Regions from separate parts of the Mesorhizobium sanjuanii genome, predicted to be linked through region 2. Evidence: predicted binding sites of a transcription regulator. Region 2 holds the regulator's gene; each other region holds the start of a gene.

Region 1 (7,177 bases), on a different contig from region 2:
CCCAGCGTTTGAGACCGATGCGGTTGCCGCGTTTCGGTCTACCCGCCATGTCCAACCCTTCGGTTTCGAGATCGACGATCGGTTCCGCCAAGCCGTCCAACCCACGCTACTCCCTGCCCCGGCATAATGGCGCTTGGCTTCTTGCGCAACGTCTGAGTGTCGGCTACCGGTCCCGGCCATGACGAAAGACGACCAAATGCCATTCGAGGCAGTACTTGTCGCACGCGCTGGCCCGCTCGAGGCGCTACTCAGGCGGCTTCTCGACGAACGCCCGTTTTCGGGCGAGATCGCGCGACCTGAGCAGCTGATGGCGGCGATGCGCCACGGCGTGTTGAACGGCGGCAAGCGCCTGCGGCCCTTCCTGGTCCTGGAAAGTGCCGCGCTGTTTTCCACCGACAGCGAGGCGGCGCTGCGGGTGGCGGCGGCGCTCGAATGCGTGCATTGTTATTCGCTGATCCATGACGACCTGCCGGCCATGGATGACGACGATTTGCGCCGTGGCCAGCCGACCGTGCACAAGGCCTTCGACGAGGCGACCGCCATCCTCGCCGGCGACGCCTTGCTGACGCTTGCCTTCGACATCATCGCCGATGAGGCGACAGCGCTGCCGGCGGAGCGCAGGGCAGCTCTGGTGCTGGCGCTGGCCCGCGCCGCCGGGGCCGGCGGCATGGTTGGCGGCCAGACGCTCGACCTCGAAGCCGAGCATATCAGGCCGGACGAAGCCGGCATCATCCGGCTGCAGGCGATGAAGACCGGTGCGCTGATCCGCTTCGCCTGCGAGGCGGGTGCAATCATTGCCGGCGCGCCGCCGGCCGACCGCGAAAGACTGGCCGAGTTCGGTTCGGCGATCGGACTGGCCTTTCAGCTCGCCGACGACCTGCTCGACCTGACGGCGGACGCCAGCCAGATGGGCAAGGCCACCGGCAAGGATGCCGCCGCCGGCAAGGCGACGCTGGTGGCGCTGCACGGCGCCAACTGGGCGCGGGGCCAGCTCAACGGGCTGGTCGAGCAGGCGCATGCGCTGCTTGAGCCCTATGGCGAAGAGGCCGGCCTTTTGAGGGAAGCGGCCAAATTCGTGGCGACTCGCAATAACTGAGTTTCGAAGGTCGCGTCTTTCCAAAGGTATCTGAAAACAGCTGGCAAAATTCCACCCAATAATAGTCAGCCGGACATCCATCCGTCGAATTGACCTCCCTCGAAGGCAAACATAGGTTCCGCGTCATCCGATCGGCGGGGGGCGCCTTCGGGAACCTGTGCATCTCGCGCAAAATTGCGCAGGGGTTTTGCGCGAGATGCATAAAACAGAAGCGCGTCACATAAATCCGTTCAAACGCGACTCGCTTTAAACTTGCTGGAATCTTACGTCCTACGCGCGGTGCCTGGCGAAGCGTTTGCTAACGTCTTCGAGCAGCCGGCCGATCGGAATGATCTCCGGCGAGGCTGGGCCAAATGGCCCGCCCCGCCAGCTGCCAAGCCACTCTTCGACGACCAGTCCGCTCTGCTCCATCATCCCCTCAAGGTTTTCCCTTGTCGGAAACGCTATTTTCGATTCGGCGCTCAGCATCCGCCGCCCGCCGTCGGGGATTTCATAATAGGTCGAGTAGGTGACGATGCCGCTGGCGGGGTCGCGCCGGAAATCGTTCCACGCTTTTGTCGTGCCCAGCCCGGGATGCTCCAGTTCCCGTTCGGACCGTTCCGGCGTCCATTCAAGCCATTCCTCCGCCGCGGGATTTCGCGTGTCGAAGATAAAACGGCCGCCGGGAGCAAGATGCGCGGCGATCGTGCCGAGCACCGCCTCCTGATCTTTCGATGTGAGGAACACCTGGAAGGCGTGTCCGGTCAAAAGGACAAGGTCGAAACGCCGCCCGAGCCTGACCTTGCGCGCATCGGCTTCGACCCAGTCGACGCTCTCGCCACCAGCTCTGCGGCGCGCGATATCGAGCATCGCCGGCGCCGGATCGACACCGGTCACGCTGCGCTGGCGGGCGAGCGCGGTGGCCAGTTGTCCGGTGCCACAACCGAGATCGAGAACCGAGCCGGCATCCTTGGCAAAGTTGATGCAATAGTCGAAGTCCACGCCGCCTTCGTTCTCGATATCGTAGAACTGGACGAGGTCGGGATCGCTGTACAGACGGTCGGTCACGGTAGGCCTGGTTTAGAGCTCGAACTTTTCCTGGATGCGACGGGCACACTCCAACGGCGTCAGCGTGCTGGTATCGACTTCGAGATCGTAGTCGATACCCTTGTGCACGCGGTCATACTGCCAGCGCGCCTGTCCCGGCAAGCGGTCGGCCCGCTGGCTCTCGCGGGCCTCGAGGACATCGAGCGGAGCGAAGACGCCGACCAGGTGAAGATCGAACTTCGACAGCAGTTCTAGATACTCCGGCATCTCGCCGTGGCAAAGCACATCGTCGACGATGAGGTTGTTGCCTTGTTCCGCCATTGCGGCAATGGCGTGCCGCATGCCACGCAAGGTTCGCGCACCGATCGGTCCGGTGCTGATCACGACCTGCGGCTTGTCGTCCTTCCCTACAGTTTCATAAGAGAAGCCGTCGGCATGGTCCTGAAGGGCTTTCGGCAGCATCTCGACGAATATATCCATCTGAACATGTAGAAAGGGCTCGGCGGTCATCGTTTGGAGAGACTTGGCGATCGAGCTTTTGCCCGCGCTGCCGACGCCATTGAGCACAACGATTTTGGCTGTCACGTCCAAGCGCCTCTTGCCGGTACCCCTACCGGTTTCGCACCACAACGCACGCGCCGCCCACGCTTTGCAGTTTCTGGCAGATATTGTCGGCCTTGGCTTTGGTGTCGGCGCCGATCCGCACCGCATAGATGCCGCGCCGGCCGATCGGGGTGCGCACCCGGCTGACCACTGGATTGCTGCCGCCGAGCAAGGCCGGAAACCGGCGCTTCACACTGCTCCATTGGCTGAGCGCCGCGCCGCGGCGGAAATTGCCGGCCACCTGCACACCCCAAGGCTTGACGTTGATCGAGGCCATGGCCACCGTTCTGGACATGATCACCGGCAGCGTGCGGCAGGCGACCGCAAAGTTCGCTTTCTTGTCGAGCGGCCGGACGATGCCGGCATAGGCGGTGTCGGTGAACCTGTCGGCCGGCTCGCCCATGACGTCCAGGACGTAGTTTTCGGTTTCCATCGGCAGGAAGCCGCCGGATTTCAGCCAGCGCGACACCCGGGTTTCGCCGGCATTGTAGGCGGCGGCGGCGAGCCCCAGATTGCCGAAGTCGGTTTTCAGTTCGGCGAGATATTTCGCCGAGGCCGGGATGGCCTGCTCGATATCGAAGGAATTGGCGAGACCGCGCATCTTGGCGGTGCCCGGCATGAACTGGGCAATGCCTTCGGCGCCGACCGGACTGACCGCATTGGGATCGAAGCGGCTTTCCTTCCAGATCAGCCGGGCAAAGAAATCCTCAGGCAGGCCGTTCTGGTTGGCATGGGCCTCGATCAGGTTGCAGACCCGGTCGATCAGGCGCTGCTTGGCGGGGCGCGGCGGATCGGCGTGGACGGCAGTTGCCCAGCCCAGCCCGGCAAGCAAGACCAGCATCGCCCGGGGGAAATGCATCGGCCTACTCCGCCGCGGCTTTGCCGTGTTGCCCGAACCGCTGCTCGATATAGTCGGCGACCATCTTCTCGAAATCGGCGGCAATCGACGGCCCGCGCAGCGTTGCCGCTTTCCTGCCGTCGACGAATACTGGCGCCGTCGGCGTCTCGCCCGTGCCGGGCAGCGAAATGCCGATATCGGCATGCTTGGATTCGCCGGGGCCATTGACGATGCAGCCCATCACCGCGACCTTCAGGTTCTCGACGCCGGGATATTTCTCCCGCCACACCGGCATGTTCTTCCTGAGATCGGCCTGGATGTTCTGGGCGAGTTCCTGGAACACGGTCGAAGTGGTGCGCCCACAACCGGGACAGGCGGCGACGATCGGCACGAACTGCCGGAAGCCCATGGTCTGCAGCAGTTCCTGCGACACCTGCACCTCGCGGGTGCGGTCGCCATTCGGTTCCGGCGTCAGCGAGATGCGGATGGTGTCACCAATGCCTTGCTGCAAAAGGATGCCCATCGCGGCGGACGAGGCGACGATGCCTTTCGAGCCCATGCCGGCCTCGGTCAGACCGAGATGAAGTGCGTGGTTGGAGCGGGTCGCGAGCTCGGTATAGACGGCGATCAGGTCCTGCACGCCGCTGACCTTGGCCGACAGGATGATCTTGTCACGGCCAAGGCCGATCTCCTCGGCCATCTCGGCCGACAGAATGGCCGACTGCACGATCGCCTCGCGCGTCACTTCCTGCGCGGTCAGCGGAAAGCCCTGGGCCTGGTTGTCGTTCATCAGCCGGGTCAGCAGTTCCTGGTCGAGCGAACCCCAGTTGACGCCGATGCGCACCGGCTTGTCGTATTTGATCGCCATCTCGACGATGTCAGTGAACTGCCGGTCCTTCTTGTCCTTGAAGCCGACATTGCCGGGGTTGATGCGGTATTTCGCCAAAGCCTCCGCGCAGGCCGGATGGTCGGCGAGCAGCTTGTGGCCGATATAGTGGAAATCGCCGACCAGCGGCACGTTGATGCCGAGCCGGGCAAGCCGGTCGCGAATGGCTGGCACAGCGGCGGCGCTCTCGTCACGGTCGACGGTGATGCGCACGATCTCGGAGCCGGCGCGATGCAGCGCGGCAACCTGGGCGACCGTCTGGTCGACATCGGCGGTGTCGGTGTTGGTCATCGACTGCACGACGACAGGGGCGCTCCCGCCGACCATCACGCCGCCGACATCGACACCGACCGATGTGCGGCGCGCAAAGGGAGAGGAAAAATATCCGGTCATGCCGGCTGCCTTTTATTTCCGGGGCGACGCGCGTCCACTTAGACGCACAAAGTACGCTCCAACGCTTTTAATCTGCGCAACGTGCTTTTCCGAAAACCGGGTCCGGCTTTCGGGCCGATGCGAAGGTCCGGGCATGAGGTGGAGGAGCAAGGATGGCTTGTCAATGGCGACAGGCAGGCAGACCTAGCAAATCCATAACGGAAGGCGGCGGCAAACACCGTCGATGTCGCCAGTGGCAGGAGCCATGATGTTTAGAGGTTAAAACAGAACACCACTCCCGGCAGCATGGCTGCCACCGGAAGGATGGTCGCGCGCCGAAAGCGGCGCAGCTAGTCCTGGAAGAGCGTCAGTGCGTCGTCGGTTTCGCCCTCAGTTTTTCAATCTCGTCCTTGATTGCCAACTTGCGCCGCTTCAGATTCACGATTTCGAGGTCGTCGACCGATGGATGGTTCATCGCATCGTCGAGTTCACGCTCGATGTCGCCGTGTTTCCGCTGCAACTCATCAAGATGGGATGCAAGAGACATGATTGGTTCTCCCTTTCATGGTTTCCTCGATTGCAGCCGCCAAGGCGCGTCCACCGCAGGCTCGCATCTGTGACGGCACAATGACAGTCTGCCACCATCGGGCATCGATGTCGAATGCTACGTGGTAGCATTCCACGACAATGTGAAATGTGGTAAGGGCTGCGCGCCGGTGGCAAAATATGCCGCCCCCGCCCAAATCAAGCCCATTTTGGGCGTCGCAGACGTGCAGACGGTAGGTAATGTCCGAACAGGAACAGGCTGATATCCGCCTCGAATATTCTCGGCTGAAGCAGGAACACGCCGATTTCGACGCCGCCATCAACGCGATGATCGCCATGAGTTGCGACCCGCTGCAGATCCAGCGCATGAAGAAGAAGAAGCTCTTCCTGAAGGATAGGCTGATGGCGCTGGAAGACCGGATCATCCCCGATATCATTGCGTGAGCAAGGCCGCCGGCGGCGCCTCGATGGAAGCCGGATCACGAGATCGACAGGCTGGCCGCACGCCGCCGCAGCAAGGCAATGAGCTCGCCGGTCTTTGCTTCCGATGTGTCTATCGGCACCACCAGGCACATCGTCGCCTCCACCTTGCCAGGCGCCGAGAAGACCGGTGCGGCCAGGCATTTCGTGTAGGCATCGACCAGCCCCGACGTGATGCAATGGCCGGTCGCCTTGGCGGTGGCGATGTCGGCTATGAAATCGTCGAGCCGCAATCTGCGGCCGTCCGGCAGAACGAGGTCGTCTTCGGACACCATGTCTTCGATCGCGGCCCTTTCGAAACCGGCCAGCAGCAGACGCCCCGAAGCGGTCCAGGGAAGCGGGATCTGCAAGCCGGTGGCCGAGCTGATGCGGAACGGCCTGGTGCCCGGACTGGAGTGGACGATCGTGTAGCGGCCGCTTTGCAGCATGCACAATTCCGAGGTCTCGCCCGTCTCGCGCGACAGATTGTCGACCTCCTGGCGGCCTCTCCTGAGCAGGTCGTTGCCCCTGACATAGTCCATTCCGTAGAGATAGAGCTTCTTGCCGAAATAGACCCGGTTGCCGTCGCCGGCCATTTCCAGCAGGCCAGCATCGACGAGTTCGCGCACCAGCGTGTAGGTCGTCGAACGGGGCGCATTCACGCCCTTGGCGAGGTCGCCGATGCCGACCGCGCGCTGGGTCGTGTGCAGGAACTCCAGGATATGGAGCACCCGGTTGAGACCCTTCTCGCGAGAGCCGGAGAGCCTGTCCCCGTCCGGACCAGTATCCAGCCGAGCCGCCAAGGCATTGCCATCTTGCATTGTCGATTCCCGATGTTAGTATCTGTCTTGTACAGGATACATGTGTCTTTTGTAAGAGACAAATTCTTACCTGACCCATGTGCCTGCAAAGGGGAACACAACACGAAAAAGGAGGTCGCCGTGAACGATACATCCAAGAGACGTGATTTTCTGAAACTGGGAATGGCGGGACTGGCTACGGCCGGCGTCATAGGCGCGGCGGCAACGGTCGATGCCCAGAAGGCGGCCGCGCAGGCGGCGCCTGACAGTCTGCTGCGCACCGTTCTCGATCGCGGCAAACTGATCGTCGGCACCGGCAGCACCAACGCGCCCTGGCACTTCGAAAACGACGCCGGCGAACTCGTCGGCATGGACATCACCATGGGACGCATTCTTGCCAAGGGTCTCTTCGACGATCCGACCAAGGTCGAGTTCGTCATGCAGGATCCGGCGCAGCGCATTCCCAACGTCACCACCAACAAGGTCGACATCACCATCCAGTTCATGACCATGACCGCGCAGCGCTCGCAGCTCATCAACTTCTCCAGACC
Region 2 (7,177 bases):
CGCCGAAAAAATGGCGTCGAGAGATCATCATCCGAACAGGAGCAGGCCATGAGACATTTCATCCGCTCGACGGCCGTTGCTATTGCAATGGCTGCGGCGTCCACCCTCACACTGTCCGCCGCGTTCGCCGCGGACCTCTCCGGCGCCGGCGCCACCTTCCCTTATCCGATCTATGCGAAGTGGGCTGATGCCTACAAGAAAGACACCGGCGTCGGCCTCAACTACCAGTCGATCGGTTCCGGCGGCGGCATCAAGCAGATCAAAGCCAAGACCGTGACCTTCGGCGCTTCGGATGCGCCTCTGAAGGGTGAAGACCTGGAATCGGTCGGACTCGTCCAGTTCCCGATGGTAATGGGCGGCATCGTTCCCGTCGTCAACCTGGAAGGCATCAAGCCGGGCGAACTGGTTCTCGATGGAACGACGTTGGCCGACATCTTCCTCGGCAAGATCACGCAGTGGGACGACGAAGCGATCAAGAAGCTCAATCCCGATGCGAAGCTGCCTTCGCAGGCGATCGCGGTGGTACACCGTTCCGACGGCTCGGGCACCACGTTCAACTTTGCCTACTATCTCGCCGACGTTAACGCCGACTGGAAGGCCAATGTCGGCGTCAACACGGCACTTGAGTGGCCGGTGGGCATCGGCGCCAAGGGCAATGAGGGCGTTGCCAACAACGTCGCGCAGACCGGTGGTGCGATCGGCTATGTCGAATACGCCTATGCCAAGCAAAACAAGCTCACCTACACCGATATGATCAACAAGGACGGCAAGAAGGTCGAACCGACATCGGCCGCTTTCCAGGCCGCTGCGGCCAATGCCGACTGGAGTTCGCAGCCGGGCTTTGGCGTGATCCTCGCCAACCAGCCGGGTGCCGAATCCTGGCCGATGACGGCGGCGACGTGGATTCTCCTGTACAAGCAGCCCGACGATGCCGCAGCCACTGGCGAAGCGCTCAAGTTCTTCGCCTGGTCCTACGCCAAGGGCGACGATATGGCCAGTGAACTGGACTACGTCCCGATGCCTGACAACGTGGTCAAGAGCATCGAGGAAACGTGGGCCAAGGAAGTCGTCGGCAGCGATGGCAAGCCGCTCTATTCCGCCATGTAATTTCCTCTGCGGGAGGGCCCTTTTCGGCGCCCTCCCGTTCCTTTCCAACGCGAGGGGTAAATGACTGTCGTTTCTGAAGCCATGTCATCGTCAGCCGCCATGAAGATCAGAGAAGCGACGGTGCGGCGCTTCGCCCTCACGGATACCATCTTCCGGACGGCCACGCGCTTTTCAGCCATCCTCGTTCTGCTTATTCTCGGCGGCGTTGCCGTCTCGCTGTTCGCCGGCTCATGGCAGGCGCTGTCGACCTTCGGTTTCTCCTTCCTCACGACCGAGTCCTGGAATCCGGTCACCGAGAAATTCGGCGCGCTCGCGCCGATCTATGGCACCATCATCACTTCCGCCATCGCCATCCTGATCGCAGTCCCGATCGGCATCGGCATCGCAGTCTTCCTTACCGAGCTTTGCCCGCGCCCACTCAGGCGCCCCATCGGCATCGCCGTCGAGCTGCTAGCCGGCATTCCCAGTATCATCTACGGCATCTGGGGTCTGTTCGTCTTCGCGCCCTTCCTGCAGACCACCGTGCAACCTTTCGTCATCGACCTGTTCAAGAACATTCCGGGACTGAGCAGTCTGTTTGCCGGCCCGCCCTATGGCATCGGCATGCTGACCTCGGCGCTGATCCTCGCCATCATGGTTCTGCCCTTCATCACCTCGATCACCAAGGACGTCTTCGATACGGTCCCCTCGGTGCTGAAGGAATCGGCCTATGGCATCGGCTGCACGACCTGGGAAGTGACGCGCCGCGTCGTCATCCCCTATACCCGTGTCGGCATCATGGGCGGCGTCATGCTGGGGCTTGGCCGCGCACTCGGCGAAACGATGGCGGTGACTTTCGTCATCGGCAACGCGCACCGCATCAGCGCCTCGCTGTTCGCGCCGGGCACGACGATCTCGGCAACCATCGCCAATGAATTCACCGAGGCCGATGGCGAACTCTACACCTCTTCGCTGGTGGCGCTCGGCCTGATCCTGTTCGTCATCACCCTCGTGATCCTAGCCATCGCCCGCTATATGCTGATGCGGATCGACGCCCGCACGGGAGCCTGACCGATGTCGACAGCCGAATCGCTTCACCAAAGCCGCAAGCGCAAGAATGCCGTGATGATGACGCTGTGCGTCGCAGCGGCCGGTATCGGACTTGCATGGCTGGCGCTGATTCTCGGCGCCCTCCTCTACAAGGGCGTCTCGGGCCTTTCGCTTTCGGTGTTCACTGAAATGACGCCGCCGCCCGGCGAAGCCGGCGGCCTGCTCAACGCCATTGCCGGAAGTCTAATAATGACGATTATCGCGGTCATTGTCGGCACGCCGATCGGTGTGTTGGCCGGCACCTACATGGCCGAGTACGGGCGTTTTTCAAAACTCACCACGATTGTTCGCTTTATCAATGACATCCTGCTTTCGGCGCCGTCGATCATCGTTGGCCTGTTCGTCTACGAACTGCTTGTCCGACCGATGGGCCATTTCTCGGCAATCGCCGGCGCCTTCGCGCTGGCCATCCTGGTCATTCCCGTCGTCGTTCGCACCACCGAGGACATGCTGACGCTGGTGCCGAACTCATTGCGCGAGGCCGGCACCGCGATCGGTGCGCCGCGATGGATCGTGATCAAGTCGGTCGCTTATCGCGCCGCGCTTTCGGGCATCGTCACTGGCATATTGTTGGCCATCGCCCGCATCTCTGGCGAAACAGCCCCACTTTTGTTTACCGCGTTGAACAACCAGTTCTGGAGCGGCAACCTCAACGCGCCGATGGCCAGCCTGCCGGTGACCATCTTCCAGTTCGCCCTCAGCCCGTACGAGGAATGGCAGCAACTGGCGTGGACCGGTGCACTCATAATCACCTTGACCGTGCTTGGGCTGAGCATCTTCGCCCGAAGCCTTACCGGACGCAGAGAGGACAGATGAAACCGATGTTGTCCACCGATTTGAACATGGCCGAGTCGGTCACCGAGAAGACGAAGATCGAGGTCAAGAACCTCAACTTCTACTACGGCGAGAGCAAGGCGCTGAAGGATATCAGCCTGTCGCTGCGCGAGCGCAGCGTCACCGCCTTCATCGGGCCTTCGGGCTGCGGGAAGTCGACGCTGCTGCGCGTCTTCAATCGCATCTACGAACTCTACCCGAAGCAGCGCGCCGAGGGACAGGTGCTGCTCGATGGCAAGAATATTCTTGACCGCTCGCAGGATCTCAACCTGTTGCGCACCAAGATCGGCATGGTGTTCCAGAAGCCGACGCCGTTTCCGATGTCTATCTATGAGAATATTGCCTTCGGCGTCAGGCTCTACGAAAAGCTCGGCAAGGGCGAGATGGACGGCCGTGTCGAACAGGCATTGAAGCGCGCCGCGCTGTGGACCGAGGTCAAGGACAAGCTCAACGCCAGCGGCCTCAGCCTCTCCGGCGGCCAGCAGCAGAGGCTCTGCATCGCCCGCACCGTGGCGGTGAAGCCGGAAGTGATCCTGCTCGACGAGCCGGCTTCGGCGCTCGATCCGCTGTCGACGGCCAAGATCGAGGAACTGATCGACGAGTTGCAGGCCGATTATACGATCGTCATCGTTACCCACAACATGCAGCAGGCCGCCCGCGTCTCCAAGCAGACGGCCTTCATGTATCTCGGCGAATTGGTAGAGTTCGACGCCACGGAGAAGATCTTCACGTCGCCCCGTGAGAAGCGCACCCAGGACTACATCACCGGCCGTTTCGGCTGAGCGTTCCGACAACGCATAGAAGGGCAAGATCATGGGCGAACATACAGTCGCGTCTTTCGATGAGGATCTGGAGCAGATCAGCAAGCTGATCAGCGATATGGGCGATCTCGCCGGCTCGATGGTCGGCGGCGCCACCAAGGCTTTGCTCAATTCCGACAATGCGCTGGCGCAGCGGGTGGTTTCCGACGACGTCATCATGGATGCGCGCCAGCGCGAGCTGGACGACCGCGCCATCACGCTGATCGCCAAGCGCCAGCCGATGGCCAATGATCTGCGTGCCGTGGTCGGCTCGATCCGCATGGCCGGCGACCTCGAGCGCATCGGCGACCTTGCCAAGAACATCGCCAAGCGAGTCGGCACGGTTGGCCTCAGTGTCACGCCGCGCGACCTGTCGCATTCCATCGACGCGATGGCACAGCTGGTGCTGATCCAGGTGCAAGGCGTGATCGAGGAATATGCCGCAAGGGACGCGGCGGCACTCGCCAAGCTCAGAAACGAGGACGAGCGCATCGACGTCAAATACACTTCGGTCTTTCGCGAACTCTTGACCTACATGATGGAGGATCCGCGCAACATCACCGCCTGCACGCATCTCCTGTTTTGCGCCAAGAATCTCGAGCGCATCGGCGACCACGTCACCAACATCGCCGAGAACGCCTACTACGTGCTGACCGGCTCGCAACTGCCCGCCAATCGTCCGAAGCAGGACGAGACGGCGATGTCGGCGCCGGCGGCATGACAGGGGCGACGGGTTAATGATCGCGCCACGCATCATGGTGGTGGAGGACGAGGAGCCATTGGGGGTACTGCTCCGCTACAACCTCGAATCCGAAGGCTACCAGGTCGAGGTGGTGACGCGCGGCGACGAAGCCGAGATCCGGCTGCAGGAGAACGTGCCCGATCTCCTGGTGCTCGACTGGATGGTGCCGGCGGTTTCGGGCATCGAGCTCTGCCGGCGCCTTCGGATGCGTCCGGAAACCGAGCGGCTGCCGATCATCATGCTGACGGCGCGCGGCGAGGAGAGCGACCGGGTCCGCGGCCTCTCCACCGGCGCCGACGACTATCTGGTCAAGCCGTTCTCGACGCCGGAATTCATGGCCAGGATCAAGGCGCTGCTGCGCCGCGCCAAGCCGGAAGTCCTGTCCAGCGTGCTGAAGGTTGGCGACATCGTGCTCGACCGCGAATCGCACCGGGTCTATCGCAAGAAGAGCGAGATCCGGCTCGGACCGACCGAATTCCGCCTTCTCGAATTCATGATGCGGCACCCTGGCCGTGTCTTCTCGCGCAGCCAGTTGCTCGACAATGTCTGGGGCGAGACGATCTACATCGACGAGCGCACGGTCGACGTGCATGTCGGGCGATTGCGCAAGGCGGTCAACAACGGCCGCATGCCCGATGTCATCCGCACCATCCGTGGCGCCGGCTACGCGATCAGGGAAGATTAGAGCTTGTTCCATCCCGATGATCGGGAAGGCTCCAAGGTCAAAACTCAATCAGCAGGCCTATGGCGGCGAACGGGCCGCATCCGGACCGGCAACTGACGATCCCGACTGTGAGGTAGCTGCCGTTCCGCTCCTAGCCGGATATCAGGCCAGCAGGACCGCGATCGCGCGCGAGGCTTAGACAGATTGCGAGATTGCGCTACTTAATGCGTCAGACCTCGTCGGACTGTCTGCGTCAGGAGGATAGCGTGAAGTCAGAGACAGTAAGAGTTGCGTCCGCTGCCGATGAAAATCCGGTGGTCGATACGGTCGTGCTGGCGTTTGCGGCGGACCCTATGGCGCGATGGACTTGGCCTCATTCGCACCAGTTCCTTGCGGCCCTGCCTCGGATGGTTCGTGCGCTCGGAGGCGCTGCATTCTCTTGCGGAAGCGCCTTTTGCACCGCGGACTACGCTGGTGCGGCGCTGTGGCTGCCGCCTGGGGTGCACCCTGACGAGAAAGAGCTTGGTGCGCTCCTCCAGAGCACAGTTGCGCCCTCTCTGGCCGGCGAAACCGCGGCTGTATTTGAGAAAATGGCCACCTACCATCCGACCGAACCGCATTGGTTCCTGCCCCTGATCGGTGTCGACCCCGCGCACCAAGGCGAAGGTCACGGCAAAGCCCTGATGGCGTACGCACTCGCACGGTGCGATCGCGATCACGCGCCTGCTTATCTGGAATCCTCGAATCCGCGCAACATTCCGTTTTACCGCCGGCACGGCTTCGAACCGCTCGGCGCCATCCAGGTCGGTTCGTCGCCGACAGTCGTCCCGATGCTGCGAGGACCGCGTTGAGTCGTGGAAGGTCCGCGGAAGCGGATCTATCCCGGCGCGATCGATCGTTATTCGCACGGGTTCCGCTACGGGCATACGCCCGCTACGGGCATACGCCCGCTACGTCTGGGCAATTGGCGTGTGATAGGCGGTGATCCACCGTGCCGGTTGGTCTTCCGTCGCGTTGCGCACACGAGGTCAGCTTATTGCCTCCAATTCCCAGGGACGCGTCACTGGACGCGCCTCGCTACAGCACGAGTATGGTGGCCAGCCCCAGCATCAGGCCCATGCCTACAATATCGGTCAAGGTGGTGAGGAAGATCGCCGAAGCGACCGCCGGGTCAGCGCCGACCCGGCGCAGGCCCAACGGGATCAGCACGCCGGAGATTCCGGACATGAGGCACGATCCGGACATGGCAAGCAGGATCACAAGTGCCAGCATGGGCGCTTGGGCCGCCGACTCAGGTTGCCTCGAGGCGTAGAACCACATCGCCGCAGCCGCAAGAAGGCCGACGAGCAAGCCGTTGGCGATCCCGAGCGCGCCCTCTCTTATCACCAGGTGCAGCTTCGGTCGTTTGTCCACATCCCCCAGGGCAAGGCCACGCAGGGTCATCGCCAGTGCTTGGCAGCCGGTGTTTCCGCTCTGCCCGGCCAAGACCGGGAGGAATGCCGCCAGGGCAACGATCTTTTCGATCGTCCCTGTGAACGAACTGACGACGAATGCGGCCATGAAGGCCGTCAGGAGGTTCAACTGCAGCCACGGATGACGCTTCAAGAAGGCTGAGAACAGCGGCGTAAAAGAGCGCTCTTCCTTCTGGACACCTACCATCTGGCCAGACTGGGCGGAAACCTCGATAATTTGCTGCTCGAACAAGCGCCAACCGCGAACCTGCCCGAGCAGCCGGTTCTCCGCGTCCACCACCGGGTAGACAGGGTAGTGACGCCGTACCGCTGCCTCGCATGCGTTGCTCAAAGAGAGGCCGACATTAAGCGCGAACGGCCTGGGCAGCATGATCTGATCGACAATTGCGTCCGGTTCGCTCAGCATTAGATCGCGCAGGACCACCAGGCCAACCAGTTTATTGCCCTCGTCCGTGACATAGAGATAAGT
Region 3 (7,177 bases), on a different contig from region 2:
CCCGACCATCCAGGACGGCGTCGAAGGTATGGCCTTCATCGAGGCCTGCGTGAAGTCGTCGAAGAAGAACGGGGCGTGGACGAAGCTCTGATCGGGGTACTGATCTTCAGGTGATGCCGGCCTGCAAACGGCAGTTTCCTGCGCTTCCGGTGCTCACGTACGAAAAGTAAGCTCCGCTCCGGTTCTCGGAAACTACCGTTTTCGGCGCGGCCTGACCTGAATCTCAGCACCCCAGCAGCGCCGAGAAAAGGGAGGGCGTCGATGAAAATCGGCATGTGCATGTTTTTGTGGACGACGGCCGTGTCGAAGAAACACGAGCCATTGCTCAGGGATATCAAGGCGACCGGCTTCGACGGCGTCGAGATACCGATCTTTGCCGGCACGCCGGACGATTACAAAGGGCTCGGCGCGCTGCTCGACCGCATCGGGCTGGAACGCACCGCCGTTTCGGCCATGGGCGATCCGGCGAGGAACCTGATCTCGGCCGATGGCGCAACGCGCAAGGCCGGTATCGACTATATGAAATGGGCGATCGACTGCGCTCATGCGCTTGGCGCGAGCACGTTGAGCGGGCCGCTGCATTCGACACTGGGCGCTTTCTCCGGCACTGGGCCGACGGCAGCCGAGAAAAAACGCTCGGTCGCCTCGCAACGCGCCATCGGCGACCATGCCGGCAAGAAGAACGTCACCATCGGGCTGGAGGCGCTCAACCGCTTCGAATGCTACCTCTTCAACACGATGGACGATCTGTCGGAGCATATCGACGCGATCGACCGGCCGCACATCAAGGCGATGTACGACACGTTCCACGCCAATATCGAGGAGGCCGACCCGATCGGCGCCTATACGCGCAACCGCCGGAACATCGTCCACATTCACATTTCGGAGAACGATCGCGGTGTGCCGGGGCGCGGCAACATCCCATGGCAGGAAACGTTTTCGGCAATTCGCAAGAGCGGCTACGACGATTGGCTGACGATCGAGGCATTCGGCCGTTCGTTGAAGGATTTGGCGGCGGCCACCAAAGTGTGGCGTGATTTTTCGGAAAGCCCGGAGGCTGTCTACCGCGACGGCTACAAGCACATCAGGAACGGCTGGAAGAAGGCAGGCGCCTAAATTAGGACGCCGCCGACTTTCCTCTCAGGCGATCCGAGCCGCCGGCGGTAGGCCTGTGGGAGCGCGTCGCTCATCGTTGCCGTTTGCGATGGTCCCCATCAGTTTGCGGCGCAGGTAGCTGGAGATGTTGTCAAAGATAAAGACGACAACCAGGATCAGCAGAACCATATAGAACACATTGGCCCAATTGGTGTTGGTGCGCATGGCCTCCCACAATTTCAGGCCGATGCCACCGGCGCCGACGGCGCCTATGATCGTCGCCGAGCGCGTGTTCGATTCCCAGAAATAGAGGGATTGGCTAAGGAATACCGGCAGAACCTGGGGAAGCACGCCGTAGCGCTGCACCATTGCCGGCGCGGCGCCAACCGAACGGATGCCCTCGCGCTGCTTGTCGTCGATGTTTTCCAACGCCTCGGAATAGAGTTTGCCGAGGGTTCCGGTGTCGGTGAAGAAGATCGCCGACATGCCGGCCAGCGGCCCCGGCCCGAAGCCGCGCGTGAAGAACAGCGCCCAGATCAGCATGTCGACAGACCGCTGGAAATCGAAAAAGCGCTTTGTCAGCTGATTGGCTATCCGGCTCGGCGTGACGTTGCGCGCAGCCAGGAAGGCGAGCGGAAAGGCGACGATCGAGGCCAGAACCGTGCCGACAAAAGCCATGACGATGGTTTGCAAAAGTTTCAGCCAGACGTCGCCGTGCTGCCACTCGGCATTGTTGAGGATGTTGTCCCAGGCGAGCGCTGCGTTTGACCGCGACGGGTCGATGCGTGCCCCGGAAACGATCAGTGAAGCGACCTCACTGATCGGCTTTCCCCAGAATGGCGAATTCGTGTCGAACACGAAATTGGCCCAGCCGAAGAAACGTCTCCAGGCGATCACTTCGTCATTTTGCACCTCGGCGCGACCGAGAAAGCCGAACGAGACATAGGCTGTCGAGCCTGGCCTGCGTTGCTCGATCCAGTTAGGCAGCGGTGTGCGCGGCGTCACAGAACTGTTCTTGGCGATGTCGAAGGTGACGCTTTCGGCGCCGCGTGTGACAGTGACGAGGTTTGGCGTGATGGCGATCCGGCCATTGCCGAAGACGACGGTTGCCGCCACGACGGCCTCTTCGCGCACCGTCTCAGGCGCAGCCGGAACCGATTGGTCCGACGAGGCGGCCGGGCTCTCGGCGGTTGGTGCGCCAGGCGCCATGAAAGAACCCTGCGACGACTTGTTGGTCGCGATCGCTGGTGCAGGTGCGGCGTCAACCCGCCGTTCGATCACGGCCATCTGCTTGGTCACCCAGTCGGGGTTTGGATTGGATCCCAGCTTGGAGAAGCGGGAGTAGTTGATCGTCAGGTGGTTGTCCTTGAACTCGATGTCGGGCCGGATTTCGTAGGATACCCAGTCAGCGAGATAGGCGCCGGCAAGGTTCCAGTTCGCCTTTTCGAGAACGGCGCCGACCGAGAAAAACCACGCGCAATAGAAGGTGTAGAGAATGCACAGAAGGATGCCGATCGGGGTGGCATAACGCTTCCACAGGGATGGCCGGAATGCATCCGGATGGCGAGCGGCGATGTCGTTGATGGCGTCGGCGTTCATTGCGTCATTCTCCGCGCCCGTATGCGAACGCCTGGCTCCCGACAAGACGGTGTCTCAGCCAGGCGGAAAACTGGTCGACGGCGACGATCGTGCAGAATAGCAGAAAGACGATGGCAATGGTCTTGGCCTCATGGCCTTGGCCGATCGAAAGACGCAGGGATTCGCCGATGCCGCCGGCGCCGACGGCGCCGAGAATGGTCGAGGCGCGCACATTGATCTCGAAGCGGAGCAGGAAATAGCTCATGAAGTTGGGCAGGACCTGAGGCACGATGCCGAACCATACCCGTTCGACCCAGTTGGCGCCGACGGCCCGCAAGCCTTCTTCAGGCTTCATGTCGGCGTTCTCGACCACTTCGAAGAACATTTTTCCAAGCGCACCGACAGTGTGGATGCTGACCGCGAGGATCGCCGGAATGGGTCCAAGCGAGAAGATCGCCAGAAAGAAGCCGGCGATGACGATTTCGGGAAAGGCGCGAACAATTTCAAGGAAGCGGCGCGTGGTGAAACGGAGCCAGCGACTGGTCGTGATGTTGCCTGCCGCCAGGAAGCAGAGCAGGAAACCGAATGTGGAGCCCACCAGCGTCGAAAACAGGGCAATGTTCAGCGTCTCGATCATCCGGTGGAAATACTCCGGAATGTAGATGCTTTGGGTCAGGTAGACCCGGCCCTCGGGGTAGTCGAATTTGAGGCTGCCATCGTCATAGGGGGACGGCAAGTCGAACAGCGCGCGCACCGGGTCGAACCAGTCGCGCGGCTTCAACTCGGTGAAAAAATCGGCGACATGGGGAAGGCGGTCGAAGAACTTTCCGGCGTTGGTTTCGTTGGCGAACCAGAGCGAGCCGGAGAGTGCAAGAAACAGGAAAACCAGGCCGCCGACCGTGTAAAGGCGCCGGCGGGCGGCGAGGTCGCGCCAGTGCCGCTCGACTGTGGCTCCCTCCGGTGAAAGCGCAGGCGCGCGGTAAACATCGGTCGCACTCATCGATAGATCCCCGGCCCCTGATGCGGCAACGCCGCCGGCGGCACATGGCCCCGGCGGCGTTGTGGCAGTTTGCTTACGAGCCGATCTTCGCCTTACGGGCGTCGATGATCGGCTGATAGAACGCCGGGGTAACCGGCGAATAGCCCTTGTAATCGCCACCTTGTACCGCCGAGAAACAGGCCGGATCGGTTTGCGGAAGATTGGTCAGGAAATCGGTGATCTTCTGCTTGGCGCCGGCGTCGATCGACGTACGCACGACCAGCGGGCCGTTCGGGATCAGCGGTGACTGCCACAATTCGACGAGATCATCCATCTTAAGGACGCCCTTGTCGACCATCTTGCGCAGATTGCCCGAGCTGTAGCCGTCCTTGAAGTCGCCGACGCCGGAGGCCCAGGTGGTGCCGGCGTCGAAGGTGCCTTTCAGCACTTCAAGGACAAGCTGTTCATGGCCGCCGCCGAAACCGGTCGAGGCGAAGTAGCTTTTCACATCCATGCCGATGTCCTTGGGCAGTGAAGTGACGGGGACCAGATAACCCGAAGTCGAATCCGGATCGGCGAAACCGAGCTTCTTGCCCTTCATATCGGCGAGCGTCTTGATGCCGGAATCCGCACGGGCGACCATGACCGAATGGTAGCCGGTCGAACCGTCGGTCTGGACCGTCGTCAGGATCGGCTCAACCGCGTCCTTGTTTTCGAGATAAACCTTGGCGTAGGCGGAAGCGCCCAGTTCGGCATAGTCAAGCGTGCCGCCGAGCAGGCCCTGGATGACGCCGTCGTAGTCGGCGGCCGGGAACAGTGAAACCTTCTCGACGCCGAGGACTTCCTTGATGTGGTCGGCGAAGCACTGGTAGTTGCGCAGACGGTCGGCTTCGTTCTCGCCGCCCAGAATGCCGATGCGGAACTCCTTCAGATCCTGTGCCTGGACCGCGCCCATCGCCATGGCGAGGATGGAAACGGCACCGAGAAGTATCTTTCTAAACATTCGCGTCTCTCCTGTTGGTTCCGGCATCGCGCCGGCAGCGTTCGAATTTTGACAGCGCCCTTTACGCGGGCTGGCGATCCAGGCGCTCTTTTGCCTGTCCATGATCTTTTTCGTATACCGGTATCCACTGGTTGGGATCATGGAGCTAGTAGCCAGGAAATGCGGGCTCGAGCGGTCCGGCGGATGCGGCGATTTTTGGCTTGATGGTGACGCTGGTCGAGGTGATGGCCTCGGAGATTTCGCCGCCATTGCTGTCGGCGCCGTAGACAATGCGCACGGCCTCGCGGTTGAGGTCTTCGGGCGGGCCGTCGAACACGACCTTGCCGGCGGCCATGCCGATGATGCGGTTGCAATAGGTGCGCGCGGTATCCAGCGTGTGCAGATTGGTGACGACGGTGAGGCCCTCGCGAAGATTGATATCCTGCAGGGAATCCATCACCACCTTGGCGTTGAGCGGGTCGAGCGAGGCGATCGGCTCGTCGGCTAGGATCACCTTGGGCTGCTGCAACATGGCGCGGGCGATGGCGACACGCTGCTGCTGGCCGCCGGACAAGGTACCGGCCGGCTGCAACGCCGTGCGGGCAATGTCGAGACGCTCGAGCGCCGCGATCGCCTCGGCCCGTTCCTCGCGGGAGAAGACGCCGAGCAGATTGACAAGGGTCGAGCGATGATTGAGCCGGCCGAGCAGCACATTGGTCAGCACGTCGAGGCGCGGCACCAGGTTGAACTGCTGGAAGATCATGGCGCAGTCGCGCTGCCAGCGCCGGAGCGGCGAGCCGCGCAGCCGCGAAACTTCGGCGCCGTCAAAAAAAATCGACCCTTGGCTCGGATCGATGAGGCGGTTGATCATGCGCAAAAGGGTCGATTTGCCGGCGCCGGAGCGACCGATGATCCCGACCATCTGTCCGTGCGGGATCGAGATGTCGACATTGCTGACAGCAGTGTTCTTGCCGAACCGGCGCGTGACGCCGCGAATTTCGAGCGTCGCTGACATTTCGAGCGTTGCTGACATGGGGTAAGCTCCAGTCCAATCGCGGTTGAAGGTCTGTTAACCCTCGCTAGCGCAACGGCATGAACCTGCGGTGTCGGATTGATGTCAGTTTTGTTACCGCCCACAGGTGCGCCGAGCGGGAAGGCGAGTTGACCCAAACCCTGCCGTTCGAGCGGCAGGGAAGGGATCAGCCGAGGACCAGCAGTTCCTCGAAATGCTCCATGTCCCTGAAGCTGCAAAAGGCGGGTGGCCGCAGCTCGATGACCGGAGCCTGCCGGGTAAACAGTGAGAGGCAATCGTCGAACAGATCTTGCCATTCGGACGCTTTTTCGTCCGCCAGACGCCAGATCTGGTAGGCGAAAGTGATGTGGAAGACGTAAGCATCGTGGTCGGGATGCCGGTATCCGAACGGCACCGACAAGGCATCGCGCCATTCGCGCATGATACGCACGTCCTCATCGGTCGCGCCGGCAACCGTCAAGCCGGTCGGCACGACATCGATCACTTTGACCTTGAAGGCACCGCGACCTTCGAAGCCGTTCAGGCGTTGCTGATAGAGGCGGGTCATGTCGTCGATGCTGGTGTCGAGCGGCACATCCGCCGGCCAATAGGGAAGCCTGCGGCGGTATTCGATGATGCCCTGGAACAGGGTCATGTGCAGGCTGGAGACCGGCGTGAAGGCCAGCCGGTCGGCATCGGGCATGGCGCGCATCCGCTCACGCACGTCGATGACCGTCGCCTCGGACGGCGAGCCTTTGACGAGATGGCAGACAACGGTGTTGCCGGGCTCGTTGAGAAAATTACCAGAGGTGTCGTAGCGCCTGCCGAGATGCACCGGAGGGGTCGGGTTGGTGCCTTCGAAAAATCCGGCGAGCGAGGATCTTGGCTTGTCGAGCATGGCGATCTCCTTGGGAGAACCGCGTCTTGTCCGAGTCATGTGTCAGGGGTGTGAATGGGTGAATAGTGAATAGTGAGAAGCGTTCTCCGGTCGGTGACGCTGCCTCCCATTCACCATTCACCATTCACTCTTCGTATTTTTCCAGAAAGGCTTCCGCCTCCAGCGCGCGAAAATCGTCGAGCGCGGCGCGCAGCCGGGCGTGATCCCAGTCCCACCAAGCGAGCGCCTGATAGCGTTCCGCCGTGCGGCGGTCGAAGCGTTCGCGGATCGATCTGGCCGGCACGCCACCGACGATCGTGTACGGGGCGACATCCCTGGATACAACAGCGCCGGCGCCGACCGCGGCGCCATCGCCGACGGTGACGCCGGGCAGGATGGTCGAGCCGTGGCCAAGCCAGGTGTCGTGGCCGATAGAGACGCGTTTGGCGCGACGCTGGGCGAAGAACTCGCTCTCGTGCTCGGCGTCGTCCCAATAGTCCGAGGCGCGATAGGTGAAATGGTGCAGCGTCGGCCGCCAGGTCGGATGGTTGGTCGCGTTGATGCGCACGCTGGCGGCGATGTTGGAAAACTTGCCGATCGTCGCGCACCAGACGGCGCAGTCCTGCATCATGTAGGAATAGTCGCCGAGCGTGC

The links. Region 2 encodes PhoB, which activates phosphate uptake and scavenging genes when phosphate is short. Its sites were predicted from a motif close to TGTCATNNANCTGTCAT; they were not measured.
Region 1: CN311_RS03450 (YdcH family protein) is a predicted target of PhoB. The motif match lies at 5,438-5,454, and genes of this name have one in related genera.
Region 3: phnC (phosphonate ABC transporter ATP-binding protein) is a predicted target of PhoB. The motif match lies at 5,738-5,754, and genes of this name have one in related genera.

The regions. Positions count from the first base shown of each region.
Region 1 is NZ_NWQG01000015.1:33,616-40,792, reverse strand. Features, by position in the region: gene CN311_RS03480 (biosynthetic peptidoglycan transglycosylase) at 1-100, opposite strand, end outside; gene CN311_RS03475 (polyprenyl synthetase family protein) at 179-1,096, shown strand; gene CN311_RS03470 (class I SAM-dependent methyltransferase) at 1,367-2,143, opposite strand; gene CN311_RS03465 (chloramphenicol phosphotransferase CPT family protein) at 2,156-2,689, opposite strand; gene CN311_RS03460 (lytic transglycosylase domain-containing protein) at 2,733-3,584, opposite strand; gene ispG (flavodoxin-dependent (E)-4-hydroxy-3-methylbut-2-enyl-diphosphate synthase) at 3,589-4,842, opposite strand; gene CN311_RS03450 (YdcH family protein) at 5,189-5,368, opposite strand; gene CN311_RS03445 (YdcH family protein) at 5,608-5,811, shown strand; gene CN311_RS03440 (IclR family transcriptional regulator) at 5,847-6,647, opposite strand; gene CN311_RS03435 (transporter substrate-binding protein) at 6,810-7,177, shown strand, end outside.
Region 2 is NZ_NWQG01000017.1:10,050-17,226, forward strand. Features, by position in the region: gene pstS (phosphate ABC transporter substrate-binding protein PstS) at 49-1,107, shown strand; gene pstC (phosphate ABC transporter permease subunit PstC) at 1,168-2,157, shown strand; gene pstA (phosphate ABC transporter permease PstA) at 2,161-3,012, shown strand; gene pstB (phosphate ABC transporter ATP-binding protein PstB) at 3,009-3,812, shown strand; gene phoU (phosphate signaling complex protein PhoU) at 3,844-4,551, shown strand; gene phoB (phosphate regulon transcriptional regulator PhoB) at 4,568-5,257, shown strand; gene CN311_RS03760 (GNAT family N-acetyltransferase) at 5,503-6,087, shown strand; gene CN311_RS03765 (magnesium transporter) at 6,314-7,177, opposite strand, start outside.
Region 3 is NZ_NWQG01000263.1:3,493-10,669, reverse strand. Features, by position in the region: gene CN311_RS30135 (Gfo/Idh/MocA family protein) at 1-91, shown strand, start outside; gene CN311_RS30130 (sugar phosphate isomerase/epimerase family protein) at 262-1,116, shown strand; gene phnE (phosphonate ABC transporter, permease protein PhnE) at 1,141-2,694, opposite strand; gene phnE (phosphonate ABC transporter, permease protein PhnE) at 2,699-3,673, opposite strand; gene phnD (phosphonate ABC transporter substrate-binding protein) at 3,747-4,655, opposite strand; gene phnC (phosphonate ABC transporter ATP-binding protein) at 4,801-5,667, opposite strand; gene CN311_RS30105 (DUF1868 domain-containing protein) at 5,834-6,544, opposite strand; gene CN311_RS30100 (DapH/DapD/GlmU-related protein) at 6,669-7,177, opposite strand, start outside.